3 regions of the Mesorhizobium sp. M0618 genome follow, and region 2 is predicted to be linked to each of the others. Evidence: riboswitches for the same ligand, from Rfam matches in the RefSeq annotation. Region 2 holds a riboswitch; each other region holds the start of a gene.
The links. Region 2 has a riboswitch for thiamine pyrophosphate ahead of thiB (thiamine ABC transporter substrate binding subunit). Riboswitches for the same ligand answer to the same signal wherever they lie in the genome.
Positions count from the first base shown of each region.

Region 1: it holds a riboswitch for thiamine pyrophosphate, as region 2 does, so the genes downstream of both, NKJ04_RS08270 (YkoF family thiamine/hydroxymethylpyrimidine-binding protein) here and thiB (thiamine ABC transporter substrate binding subunit) in region 2, are expected to answer to the same signal.
Region 3: it holds a riboswitch for thiamine pyrophosphate, as region 2 does, so the genes downstream of both, thiC (phosphomethylpyrimidine synthase ThiC) here and thiB (thiamine ABC transporter substrate binding subunit) in region 2, are expected to answer to the same signal.

Region 1 is NZ_JAMYQH010000005.1:188,819-193,112, forward strand. It holds gene NKJ04_RS08245 (glycosyltransferase family 39 protein) at 1-181, shown strand, start outside; gene msrA (peptide-methionine (S)-S-oxide reductase MsrA) at 321-839, shown strand; gene NKJ04_RS08255 (hypothetical protein) at 865-1,098, shown strand; gene NKJ04_RS08260 (formyltransferase family protein) at 1,229-2,260, shown strand; gene NKJ04_RS08265 (RodZ family helix-turn-helix domain-containing protein) at 2,305-2,625, opposite strand; TPP riboswitch at 2,821-2,934, shown strand; gene NKJ04_RS08270 (YkoF family thiamine/hydroxymethylpyrimidine-binding protein) at 2,925-3,533, shown strand; gene NKJ04_RS08275 (ABC transporter permease) at 3,629-4,294, shown strand, end outside.
Region 2 is NZ_JAMYQH010000030.1:47,411-51,704, reverse strand. It holds gene thiP (thiamine/thiamine pyrophosphate ABC transporter permease) at 1-1,614, opposite strand, end outside; gene thiQ (thiamine ABC transporter ATP-binding protein) at 1-2, opposite strand, end outside; gene thiB (thiamine ABC transporter substrate binding subunit) at 1,858-2,856, opposite strand; TPP riboswitch at 2,900-3,014, opposite strand; gene NKJ04_RS26580 (thiamine diphosphokinase) at 3,102-3,761, shown strand; gene NKJ04_RS26575 (ABC-F family ATP-binding cassette domain-containing protein) at 3,763-4,294, shown strand, end outside.
Region 3 is NZ_JAMYQH010000033.1:26,832-31,125, reverse strand. It holds gene thiO (glycine oxidase ThiO) at 1-475, opposite strand, end outside; gene thiC (phosphomethylpyrimidine synthase ThiC) at 472-2,307, opposite strand; TPP riboswitch at 2,411-2,527, opposite strand; gene NKJ04_RS27660 (ATP-grasp domain-containing protein) at 2,751-4,055, opposite strand.

The DNA of each region.
Region 1 (4,294 bases), on a different contig from region 2:
GGTCTGGCCCGGGAGCGGCGTGCCACCTCGGCTGCTGGCGTGGCTGGGCAACATCCCCGTCAAGACCGTTCTTTTCGACTGGTCGCTCAGGGCACCACCGGTGGCGATCAGCTTTGCCGCCATTCCGCCTGGCATGAAGCTACCGGGTTTGATCGACAGGCTCGCCCAAACGAGCAACTGAAGTAGATCCACCGCGTCCGCTGGACGAAGCAGGTGACAATGCCCATTTATGGCGAGACCACTTGCTTTTACGCAATTCCAGACGGAAAACCGCTACACACTTTACACTTTTCCTGGAATTGCTTTTGAGGAGACGTGACATGGCGACTTCGACCGAACGTGCAGTCCTTGCCGGCGGCTGTTTCTGGGGCATGCAGGATTTGATACGGCGCTATCCAGGCGTCATCTCCACCCGCGTCGGCTACAGCGGCGGCGACGTGCCCAACGCCACCTATCGCAACCATGGCAGCCACGCCGAAGCGATCGAGATCAATTTCGATCCGGCCATCATAAGCTATAGCACGCTGCTGGAACGCTTTTTCCAGATCCACGATCCGACGACGCGCAACCGCCAGGGCAACGATGTCGGGACGAGTTATCGCTCGGCGATCTATTACACCAGCGACGAACAGAAGCGCGTCGCCGAGGACACCATCGCCGATGTCGATGCCTCGGGCCTGTGGCCGGGCAAGGTTGTCACCGAAGTCGCACCCGTTGGTCCATTCTGGGAAGCCGAGCCCGAGCATCAGGACTATCTGGAGAAATATCCCAACGGATACACCTGCCACTTCGTCAGGCCAGGCTGGAAGCTGCCGGTTCGCGAGACGGCGGTTTCGTAGATTTGCAACTGCGATTTGCCCTGCATTGCTGCTCGACGGTGTCGTCGAGCAGATCATCGCATCCAAACCCCTTTCGGTCAGCGCGGCTTGTCGCGTCGGTGAAGCCATCGAGCTTTCACCAATGTGCGAAAGCGCCCTTCGAACACCTTCGTCAACGGCGAATGCGGATGCGGTAGGCAAACACGGTCAGGCGGTTGACAGCCTGCCGTATCGCGGTCCAACTGCGCAGGAAGAGTTGATTTCGGGAGACGGGCCGTGAAAAAAGTTTACGAAAAGCCAGTGTTTGTAAAACGCGAGCGTCTTTCGGTTGTCACTGCCTTGGCATCGCCTTCCACTCAGCCGACCTGACAAGCTCGCCCTGATCTGTCGGCCCGTTTGAGCCGCCGAAGATGAGGCCGATCGAATCGACCGATCACTCGGAGCCGATCACAGCCGTTTTTGTCCTCGATATCTCTAACTATACCGGGCCTCTGCTCGCCGGCTGGCTAGAGGCTGGAAATGCAATTGGCGCGATCATCGTGCCCGGGTTCCGGCGTCGTCCCACTGGTTTCAGCATTGGCAATTTCCGGCGAAGGCTTCAACGCAAGCTGCTGCTCAGGCGGTTTATCGGTAACACGCCTGTCAAGTTGATCGAATTTGGCCGCCCTTACGATTGGAATGCGCTTGGTCGGCAATTGTCTGACGTCCGCGCCGATGTGCTGGTCTGCTACACTTTGCCTGTCTTGATCCCTCAAGAGGTTCTTGGCCATTTTTCCAAAGGCGGGGTCAACCTCCACCCGGCGCTGCTCCCCGACTATCGAGGGCCCCACCCGATCCAGCGCTTGGCCGTGGACGGCCGGCATGCGGCTCATGGCGGCGTCACGCTCCACAAGATGTCCGCCGGTTTTGACGAGGGTGACATTCTCGGGCAGGTGCCGTTTTCCGAAGCTGACTGGACATCGAGAGAAGCCCTGGTCGACAGCACGGCAACCGCTATGCGGATTCTGGTGAGCGAGGCGGTGCCGACCTACTGCCGGGGGCTGTTGTCAGGAATGCCGCAGCCGAAAGGCGATTTCGTCTGGGCGCGGCTTCAGCCCAGCCACCTGATAATCTCGCCGGCCATGTCGGTCGAGCATGTTGTACGGCTATGGCATGTGCTTGGCCTTCTGCCAGGCATCTATCTTGAAATCGGAACGCGCAAAGTCAGGCTGGGATTCCAGATCAGAAGGCTGGGGCCCTGCACAGGAAAGGCTCCGGTCAGGCGGTGGGGAACAGTGGAATTTGATCTCGCCAACGGTCGGGTCCTGTATTTTACCTACGGTAGAGTGCTCAAACGGCTGCTCAATTCGAAACACCTATTTTCGCGCCCGCCCGCCGGGAGACCCGCTCCAGAAATCCGGCTGTTCGGCAAAGCGAGTGCTGCGGACCAGAAAAACGGATGAAGTCGCTGGGCGATGCCCAGCGGCTTCATCCGTTTGCGACGTGGTTACTTGCCACAATGATTATCGTTTACCGTTGGCGCCGTCGCGTTACCATCGGCGTCCGGCTGCGCGCCTTGCGGGTTGGTCGGGCAATTCTGATCCGCGTTCGAATTCATGTCCCCTACCGTGCCAGTCGTGCTGTTGGTCGTGCCCGGGTCGACAGTGTCCGGCTCGATCGTATTCGGGGAAGCCGGCGTGTTCGGCTCAACCGTCACCGACTTGCCGCTGCCGCTTCCATTTGCGTTGTTGCTGCCGGCGCTTTGCGCCATGGCTGACGTGGCCAGACCAATGGTGAGAACCGAAGCTGCGAGGATTTTCATGAACATGGTTTGTCTCCATTTCTGTGAAGTCGTCGCTTATTTTCTACGAAAGTGATCGCGTTGCGACTGTGGGGACAACCGGTCGCGGCGGCGAAGGTTCCCGACAAAATTCCGCTCAGGCGCACCGTGACTGGCGCAATGCTTTTGGCGCAGTGCTCTGAAAAAACGGCTTTCCCTTGAACTCGAATGATGCTTTAAGGCGCACATCCACAGGGGTGCTCCGTACGGTCGGGGCTGAGACGGGGGCGGCAAGCCCACAGACCCTAGAAGCTGATCTGGGTAATACCAGCGGAGCGAGGCGGGCGATGTTTTCAGGCGCACAGATTTCCCTATACCCCATGACCGACGAATTCGTCGGTGTCATTCTTGGCGCGCTCGGTGCGCTCGATCCCTGGCGCGACAAGCTCAGGATCGAGACCGACGACATCTCGACCTTGCTGGTCGGGTCGCCCGAAGTGCTGTTTCCCGCCATGCGCGACCTCTTCGTGGCGGCGGCACGTAGCGGCAAACATTGCGTGTTGTCGGCCACCATCTCGCGCGGGTGCCCTGGCGAGCCGGATGATCCGATCTGCCGCTCCGATGCACTTGGCGGGCCTGTCGGGCCACTCGGCCCGCGCAAGGATGCGGCCATCGCGGCGGTGCGCAATGCTGCTGCCACCGGCCAGCCGGCGGCGGCGCAGTTCTCGCTCTATGTGATGGGCACCGACGACCACATGGACGAGATCTACGGCTGCATCGATTTTCTCAAGCAGTCCGGCGTCTATGAGCGTTCCAAGCATTTCTGCACGAAACTGCGCGGTGATGCCGGTGCGATCTTTTCGGCGCTGGACGAGGCCTTCTGCCGCTTCGGACCAGGCGCCGGCCACGTAACCCTCGACGTCACGGTCTCGGCCAACAGCCCGTCGGCTGTCTGAAGCTGCCGCCGCATCCGCGCGGCCGTCAAAGGTTATCTCCCGTGGTCTCATCATCATTCGCTTCGCGCCCGATCGCGGGCCTTCTTGTCAAGGCAATGCCGGCCATGATCTCGGTCGGTTTGCTCCTAGTGGCGTGGGAGCTTTATGCCACCTATTCCGGCATCAGGCCGACGATGCTGCCGGCGCCGTCGCGCGTTTTCGAGCAAGCGCTGCTCAATCGCCAGGCGCTGGCCGACAACGCCATTCCGACCATCGGCGCCACGCTGCTCGGCTTTGCCTGTTCGCTCAGCGCCGCCTTCGTGCTGTCGATGCTGGTCGACTTCTTCCAGCCGCTGCGGCGTGCGCTGTTTCCCGTCTTCATCGTCAGCCAGACCTTGCCGCTGGTGGCCATCGCGCCGCTGGTGGTGCTGTGGTTCGGCTTCGGGCTGGCGCCCAAGATCATGCTGGTGGCGCTGGTTACCTTCTTTCCGATGCTGGTTGCATTGGTCGAGGGTTATGAGTCGACCGAGGCCGAGATCGGGCAAATGCTGCGCGCCATGGGGGCAGGGCGCTGGCGCATCTTCGTGCTGGCACGGCTGCCTTCGGCGCTGCCCTATTTCTTCGCTGGCTTGAGGATCTCCATCACCTACGCCGTGGTCGGCGCGATCTTCGCCGAATATGCGGGGGCCGCGAAGGGGCTGGGCATCTACATGCTCAACGCCAAGAACAATTTCCGTCCTGACCTGGTTCTTGCCGCCGTCGGAGTGAGCGCTGCCCTGACC
Region 2 (4,294 bases):
ATCGCGGACCTTCTCCCTTCCCAGCCAGTGCGCCGCCACGATCAACGCGAGACAGACGAGGCCGAGCAGCAGTGCCAGGCCGGCGGCATCCTCGGTGCGGTAGCTGCCCATCCGTGCCAGAAGAAGGTAGGGCAATGTCTGCACGGAATCACTGCCGAACAGGGCAATGACACCGAGATCGCCGAGCGACAGCGCCATGGCGAAAGCGAAGGCCGTGGCGAGCGGTCGCCGCAGCGACGGCCAGTCGACCAGCATCAGCCGGTTCCAGCCCGCAATGCCGAGCTGTGCGCAGAGCCGTTCGTGACGCTCGCTGGCCGCATCATAGGCGGGACGCACGGCGCGCAGGGCGAACGGCATCGCCATCACCGCATTGACGGTGACGACCATGACCGGGGCGATGGCAAAGACATCGCCGGCATGGCGCAGCAACAGGAACCAGCCGGCGCCGACGACGATCGGCGGCACGACAAGGACAAAACCGGCGCCTGTATCGGTGGCGCGTTCGAGCAGTGTCTTTGCGCCGGCACGGCGGTTCAGCGCCAGTGCCCGCCGCGCCATGGTCAGCGCCAGCGACAGCATCACCGAAAGCAGCGCCGACAGGAAGGCGAGCGCCGCGCTGGTCAGCGTTGCCTGCCGGACGGTGGCCTCGCTGGCCAAACGGCCGAGGTCCGCACCCAACCCGGCCACCACGGTTGCCGCCATCGGCCCAACGACGAACAGCAGCGCCAGGATGATGACTAGCGCGTTCAACCAGGTCTCGCTCCGATTGACCGAGAGATAGCGGCGTTGCGCGACCGGCAAATTGGTGTCGCCGACCACATTGGCGCCCAGGCGCGTCAGGGCCAGCACAACGATAAAGGTCAAGGCGATCTGCAACAGCGTCAGTGTAACGGCCCGCGCGGGATCGAAATCGAAGCGCAGCGCCTGGTAGATGCCGACCTCAAGCGTCGTCGCGGCCGGCCCGCCGCCGAGCGTCAGCACGATGGTGAAGGATGTGATGCAGAGCATGAACACCAGCCCGGCGACGCCGGGCAGTGCGGCGCGCAGCGTTGGCCATTCGATCAGCCGGAACGCCGGCCGCGCCGCCATGCCGAGCTGGCTCGCCAACCGCCATTGGTCGGCCGGTATGGTCTGCAGCGCCTCGAGGAACAGCCGCGTCGCCAGCGGCAGGTTGAAGAAGACATGGGCGACGAGGATGCCGGACAGGCCATAGATGCCCGGCCAGCTTCCCCCGCCGATCACGGCAAGCACGCCGGCGAAATAGCCGGCACGGCCATAAAGCGCCAGGATGCCGAGTGCTGCGACAATAGCCGGCAGCGCCAACGGCACGGCGAAGATCTGCAGGATGAAGGCGCGAGCGAAGAAACGTGGGTGCCGCGACAGAGCGCGCGCCACGAACAGCGCCGGGATGACCGAAAGCAGCGTCGAGAGCGCCGCTTGCCAGAGCGTGAAGCGAATGACGCGAAGCAGATAGGGATCGAAGGTTGCCCAGGCGCCCGAGAAATCATGGGCGCCCTCGAAAAGCAGGCCAGCAAACGCGCCGCCGATCAGCAGCGCGATTGCAGCGAGCGCGAGGGTGCCAGCGGTGATGCGGGGGTCAGACGCGCGTTGCACGCTGGACCACCATTCTTTCCATCGCGGCAATTACAAAGGATTGCGTTCCTTGGCGCCCCCCTCTGTCCTGCCGGACATCTCCCCCTCCAGGGAGGAGATCGGCCGTCACCCATGCTTCCGCTAGTCTCCAACGTTGCCGGACTATAACCAGCAACGACGCTGCCAATCTCCCCCCTTGAGGGGGAGATTGCCGGCAGGCCAGAGGGGGGTGGAGTGGCGCGAACATCAAAAGAACTCGCAAGCCTACTTGCTCATCACCGCCAGCCATTCATCGACCCAAGCCTTGCGGTTGGCAGCGACCTCTTGCGGGCTGAACAGCAAGGTCTTGGTCGGCTTGACCAGTTTGTCGAAGGCCGGATTGAGCGGCTTGTCGGTCTTGCCGGCCGGGAACATCCAGTTGGTCTCGGGGATGGCATCCTGGAATTTCGGCCCGGTCATGAAGGCGATGAACTTGGCCGCCAGCGGGTTCTTGGCCCCCGCCGTGGTGATACCCGCTACTTCTATCTGCAAATACTCGCCCTCCTCGAACGACGCTGCCTGATAGCGCTCTGTCTTCTCGGCGACCATGTGGTAGGCCGGCGACGTCGTGTAGGACAGCACCATCGGCGCCTCGCCCTTGGTGAACAGCCCATAGGCCTCGCTCCAGCCCGGCGTCACGGTCAGCACTTTCGCCTTGAGCTTGGCCCAGGCCTCGGGCGCCTTGTCGCCATAGACTGACTTGACCCACAGAAGCAGACCGAGGCCCGGCGTGGAGGTGCGCGGATCCTGGATGACGATCTTGTCATCGGCACTGCCCTCGACCAGCTCTTTCAGGCTTTTCGGCGGGATCTTCAGCTTCTCGGTGTCGTAGACGACGGCGAAATATCCGTAGTCAAAGGGGACAAAAGTATCGTCGCTCCAGCCACCCGGCACGTTGACATCAGTTACGCCGCCATGCGGCGCGAACAAGCCTGACGCCTTGGCATCGGCGGTGAGATTGGTGTCGAGGCCAAGCACGATATCGGCCTTGGTCGATGCGCCTTCCAATCTGACGCGGTTGAGCAGCGCGACGCCGTCGGCGACGGAGACGAACTCGACATCGCAGCCGCATTCGGCCTCGAACTCCTTCTTCACCACGGGACCCGGACCCCAGTCGGCGGTAAAGCTCTCATAGGTGTAGACGGTGAGTTTGTCCTTGGCCAAGGCCGGTCCGGACAGGACCACGGCCATTGCTGAGACTAGAGCGTATAAATGCGTGCGCATCGGCGCCTCCTTCGTTCGAATTGAAAGGAATTGAGGCGTCGGACTGTCCGAAACGTCTAATCCCTCCGCCGGTACAAACCGGATCAGGTTCAGCGGGTTGGCGAGACTGCCTCTCAGCCGGTCCGCGAAGATCGCGTCCGGCACCCCGTTAGAGCGTTTCGACACATAGGCCGGGCCGATCCCCCATGCAAGTGGGAGTTTGCCGCCTTCCGTTTCCCGTGCCGGGCTGGTAAGGGCCACACGATATGAGCACATTCACCATCCTGCTTGGCGGCGATCTCATCCGCACGCCACGGCTCGACCGCCAGGCCGAAGGCTCCCGCGTCATCGCCGCCGACGCCGGCATCGGGCATGCGCGGCTGCTGGGTCTCGTGCCCGAACTGTGGGTGGGCGATTTCGATTCCGTGCCAGCCAAGCTGCCTGACGATCTCGCTGCCGTGCCGCGCCGGACCTTCCCGGCGGAAAAGGACCAGACCGATGGCGAACTGGCCATTGCCGCCGCACTCGAGCGCGGCGCGACCCGCCTGGTGCTCGCCGGTGCTTTCGGCGGCAAGCGCGCCGACCACGCTTTCCTGCATCTGGCGCTTGCCCTCCGGCTGGCCGAGGCCGGGACTGATGTGCTCCTGACCAGCGGCGCCCAGGAGGGCATTCCCCTGCTGCGCGGAACGGCCGGCTTCGACTATGCCGATGGCACGCTGTTTTCGGTGCTCGGCTTTTCCGAGCTCGCCGGCCTGACCGTCACCGGCGCCAAATGGCCGCTGAACCACGTCAAGGTGGCGTTCGGTTCGTCGCTGACCATCTCCAACGAGGTCAAGTCCGACAAGACCGGGGGCCGCCTCGAAATCGCGCTCGGCCATGGCCGCGCGATGCTGCTCGCTCATCCCTATCCCTTACCTGAAAGCTGACATGGCCCCGCCTCTTCTCAACCTCGACGGGATAAAACTGACCTTCGGCGGCACGCCGCTGCTCGACGGCGCCGCCTTGACGGCTTCGGCCGGCGACAAGATTGCACTGGTCGGCCGCAACGGGTCGGGCAAGTCGACCCTGCTGAAGATCGCCGCTGGCCTGATCGAGCCGCAGGACGGCGAGGTGTTCCGCCAGCCTTCGGCAACTATCCGCTATTTGCCGCAGATGCCCGACATGGAGGGCTTTGCGACTGTCCGCGCCTATATCGAGGCCGGGCTTGGCCCTGCCGACGATCCCTACCGCGCCAGCTATCTGATGGAGCATCTCGGACTGTCGGGTGAGGAACGTCCGAACGATCTGTCGGGCGGCGAGGCGAGGCGTGCTGCCCTTGCCCGCGTCATGGCGCCGGAGCCAGACATCCTGCTGCTCGATGAGCCGACCAACCATCTCGACCTCTCGGTCATCGAATGGCTGGAAGAAGAACTCATCCGCACCTCCTCGGCACTGATCGTCATCTCGCACGACCGCCGCT
Region 3 (4,294 bases), on a different contig from region 2:
AGTGGAATTTGACACCCATGGTCGCAAGCTTGTCATGAAGTGCCGCCATCGCCGGGCGTGGGTCGAGGTGAGCCTCGTCGGGGAAGAGCAATCCGCGGCGGAAGCGGCCGGCTAAGTCGGGCTCCAGCAAGGCAATTTCATCTTCCTCGACGCGCCGATAGCCCGTCGTGCGGCTGGCGAACCGGTCGAGCTCGCGCGCATCGCGCGGCGCGGCCAAGACCAGCGTTCCCCGTCGTGCTACCAAGCCGGGCGTTGCGGCGTCCCACCAGTCGGCGGCGTCGCGTCCGAGATCCAGCACCGGCTGCTCGGCGCTTTCACGCTCGCACCACGGTGCCAACATGCCACCGGCGAACCACGACGCATTGCCGCTAAGGGCAGTCCTTGTCTCGGCAACGGTAACCACCGCGCCGCGTGCGGCGAACTCGAAGGCGACGGTGAGGCCGGCAACGCCGGCCCCTTTGACCAAGACCTTCATGATGGCTCACGTGGCTGAGCTATGAGCGGCGCGCCGGTCTCGTCCGCCGGCAGGTAGAGATCACCGCCCTCGCGGTATTTCGCCGCCATCGCCGCCATGCCCTCTTTCTGCGCCTCGGCACGGATATCGTGAGAGATGCGCATCGAGCAGAATTTCGGTCCGCACATCGAGCAGAAATGCGCCACCTTGTGCGCTTCCTTGGGCAAAGTCTGGTCGTGGAAGGACCGCGCGGTTTCCGGGTCGAGCGACAGATTGAACTGGTCCTCCCAGCGGAACTCGAAGCGCGCGCGCGAAAGCGCATCATCCCTGACTTTCGCTGCCGGATGGCCCTTCGCCAGATCGGCTGCATGGGCGGCGATCTTGTAGGTGATCACGCCAATCTTGACGTCGTTGCGGTCGGGAAGGCCGAGATGCTCTTTCGGCGTGACGTAGCAAAGCATTGCGGTGCCGAACCAGCCTATCATGGCGGCACCGATGCCGGAGGTGATGTGGTCATAGCCCGGCGCGATGTCGGTCGTCAGCGGGCCAAGCGTGTAGAACGGAGCCTCACCGCAGACGGCGAGCTGCTTTTCCATGTTCTGCTTGATCTTGTGCATCGGCACGTGGCCGGGGCCTTCGATCATTACCTGGCAATCCTTCGCCCAGGCGATCTGCGTCAGTTCGCCGAGCGTTTCCAACTCGGCAAATTGCGCCGCGTCGTTCGCATCGGCGATCGAGCCTGGACGAAGACCGTCGCCGAGCGAGAAGGAGACGTCGTAGGCTCTGGCGATGTCGCAGATCTCGGCGAAGTGCTCGTAGAGGAAGCTTTCCCGGTGATGGTGCAGGCACCATTTTGCCATGATCGAGCCGCCGCGCGAGACGATACCCGTGACCCGGTCAACGGTCAGCGGGATGTAATGCAGCCGCACGCCGGCGTGGATGGTGAAATAGTCGACGCCTTGCTCGGCCTGCTCGATCAGCGTGTCGCGGTAGACCTCCCAGGTCAGGTCCTCGGCAATGCCGCCAACCTTCTCGAGCGCCTGGTAGAGCGGCACCGTGCCGATCGGCACCGGCGCGTTGCGGACGATCCATTCGCGGATGTTGTGGATGTTGCGGCCGGTCGACAGGTCCATCACCGTATCGGCGCCCCAGCGGATCGCCCAGACCATTTTTTCGACCTCTTCGGCCATCGATGATGTGACGGCGGAGTTGCCGATGTTGGCGTTGATCTTGACCAGGAAATTGCGGCCGATGATCATTGGCTCGCTCTCGGGATGGTTGATGTTGGCGGGGATGATCGCCCGTCCGCGCGCCACCTCGTCACGCACGAATTCGGGCGTGACGAAATCGGGCAGCGTCGCGCCGAAAGCCTCGCCGTCGCGCTCAAGCTTGCCGCGTAGGATCTCGCGACCAAGGTTCTCGCGGATGGCGACGAACTCCATTTCTGGCGTGATGATGCCGGCGCGCGCATAGGCAAGTTGGGTCACCGCCTTGCCCTGCTTGGCCTTGAGCGGCCGATTGCGTATCGGAAATTCCGGTGTCAGGCGCTCGCCGGTGGCGTATCCATTGTCTTCCGGCCGGACGTGGCGGCCGTCGCAGTCCTCGACATCGCCGCGCGCCAAGATCCATTCGTGGCGAAGCCGGGCCAGGCCTTTTTGGATGCTGGTTTCGACAGCCGGATCGGTATAGGAGCCCGACGGGTCGTAGACGGTGACGGGCGGTTCGCCGGCTGTCGGATGGACGGAGATTTCGCGCATCGGCACCCTGATCTGCGGGTGGATGGCACCGGGCTTGTGGATCTTACGCGAAGCAGGCAGCGGTCCCGTCGACACGGCGGGGGTGAGGGCATTCATCTTGAGGCTCCTTTGCTCATGCATTGGAGACCCAGTTCTGTGCCGGAAGGATGAAAAGACGCTTCTGTCTACCTGCCGAAACAGGACCTCGGGCGTGAACTCCCGCAGAGCGCTTGCACCGTCCCTACGCCAGTATGAACTGGATCAGGTTCAACGGGTCACTGCGCCGCGAAAGCCAGCAGTATCTCAGCCCCTTGCCGGGACTCCCCTGGTGAATGCCTCAAGTTGAACGGGCCGGGGTTGTCTTGTCAAGCGCGTGTTCGTCCTGCGGCGGCGGTGGGCGGCAATCAAATTGGGCCCAAATTGGCCCGACGGCCTCGCCACGGGTCGCGGAGAAGTTCCGCGGGAGATAGGGCAGGTGTGGCCAAAGCTGCATTTGCCTCGTCAAACTTGATGTGACATTGACGTAGACGGAACTGCTGCGTTTCAAGGATCTTAAGCCGTCATTGCCTGATCGGAACAGAACTGGTGGGCCGCCCGAACGCCCCACAAACATCGTGCTCTCGATCACCTCCTATTGTCGCCGGAAAAGGGGTGATCGACCAATCGATCAAGGCGACCGCTCGCTGAAGGGCGCCCTCGGTTTCAGCACGGCTGGGCGAAGTGGCAATGACATGTCCAATCCAGTCTCGGAAATCCCCCTTCCTGACGATCGGTGTCTTGGGTTCAACATTCAATTTGACCTCGGCCACACCTAATATAGCAGCTGCCTGAGTGTCGCCACCAATCCAGTCGAGGGTGCCATCTTGATCAGGAAGCAGGAATCGCGCGGCCGCAGTATGCGAATGCTTTTTGCGCAGATCCCATTCCTCGCCAATGACAAGCTTGATGTGCTCGGTGACGAGGTCGACACCGTAAGCTAACTGGACCAGTTGAGGGTCGGGCGCGCCACTAAGACGCGGATTGACTTCAATGACAACTGGACCGCGTTTCGTGCACCGGAGTTCAATGTTAGTTGGCCCCCAGCCAAGGCCGAGAGCCCGCAAACAGCTCAGCGAAACATCGGCGATGCGCTCACGCTCCTGATCGGTTAGCAGGGCCGGATACGTCACCTCACGTATGACGAAATGGGGGAGGGGACCAAAGTCATTGGCGCAAATCGCAACGACCTCATTCCCCATAACATTAATGCTATAGAACGGGCCCTGTGCGAATTCTTCGACGAGTATTTTCGGTGTAGACCGCCATATGTGCTTTCCGCCCAATAGATAGGTCGTATGTTCGGCTACGTCTTCGAGGCTGCGGCACAATCGGACACCCATGCTGCCGCTGCCTACTGCCGGCTTAAGAATCACGGGCAGGCCGATCTCTGCAGCCGAGCTTTCTACCTCCGCCGCATTCGTTGCCAACCGATAAGCCGGTATTGGAACGCCGGCCTGCGCGAGGAGTTGGCGTTGCTTGAATTTGTCGCAGCTTCGTTCAATCGATTCAGGGTTCGGTCCCGGTAGATCGAAATGCCGGCAAAGCTTGCCAACTGTCGCATAGATTGATTCATGGTCCCCGGCAAAGCCAGTAATGCCAGCAATGTCGTGGGTAGCACGCAGCCGCGAACTTTCGCGGACCAACGCTTCGAGATTGCCAGTGTCGACACGGATTGCCTCAACGTTTTCCGCCGAAAGATAGTCGTACCGAGGTGGATCAGCCGTCAGAGTAATTGGATGAAGACCAAGACACTGAGCCGCTTGGACGTATAGCTGACCAGTACCCCTATGGCCTTCGACCAATATGAGCGCTCTTCTTCTTACCATTGCTGTTAATCCCGATGTTGCGTGCTGGCGGCGGTCCGAGGGTACCGGCGTCACTTTTATGGCCGTGCCGGACCTCAGACTCGCGGTGCCGTACCATTGTCAACGACTGACGGTTGTAAAAATCTTGTAAATTGATTTGAAGGATCTGTTGCAGCGTTGTTGATTAGGGCGGCGTCGGAGGCTTGCTCGTGTGTGATCCCGTGGGCCTTGGCGTGGCCTACCTCTCGGGTAGGGCACGC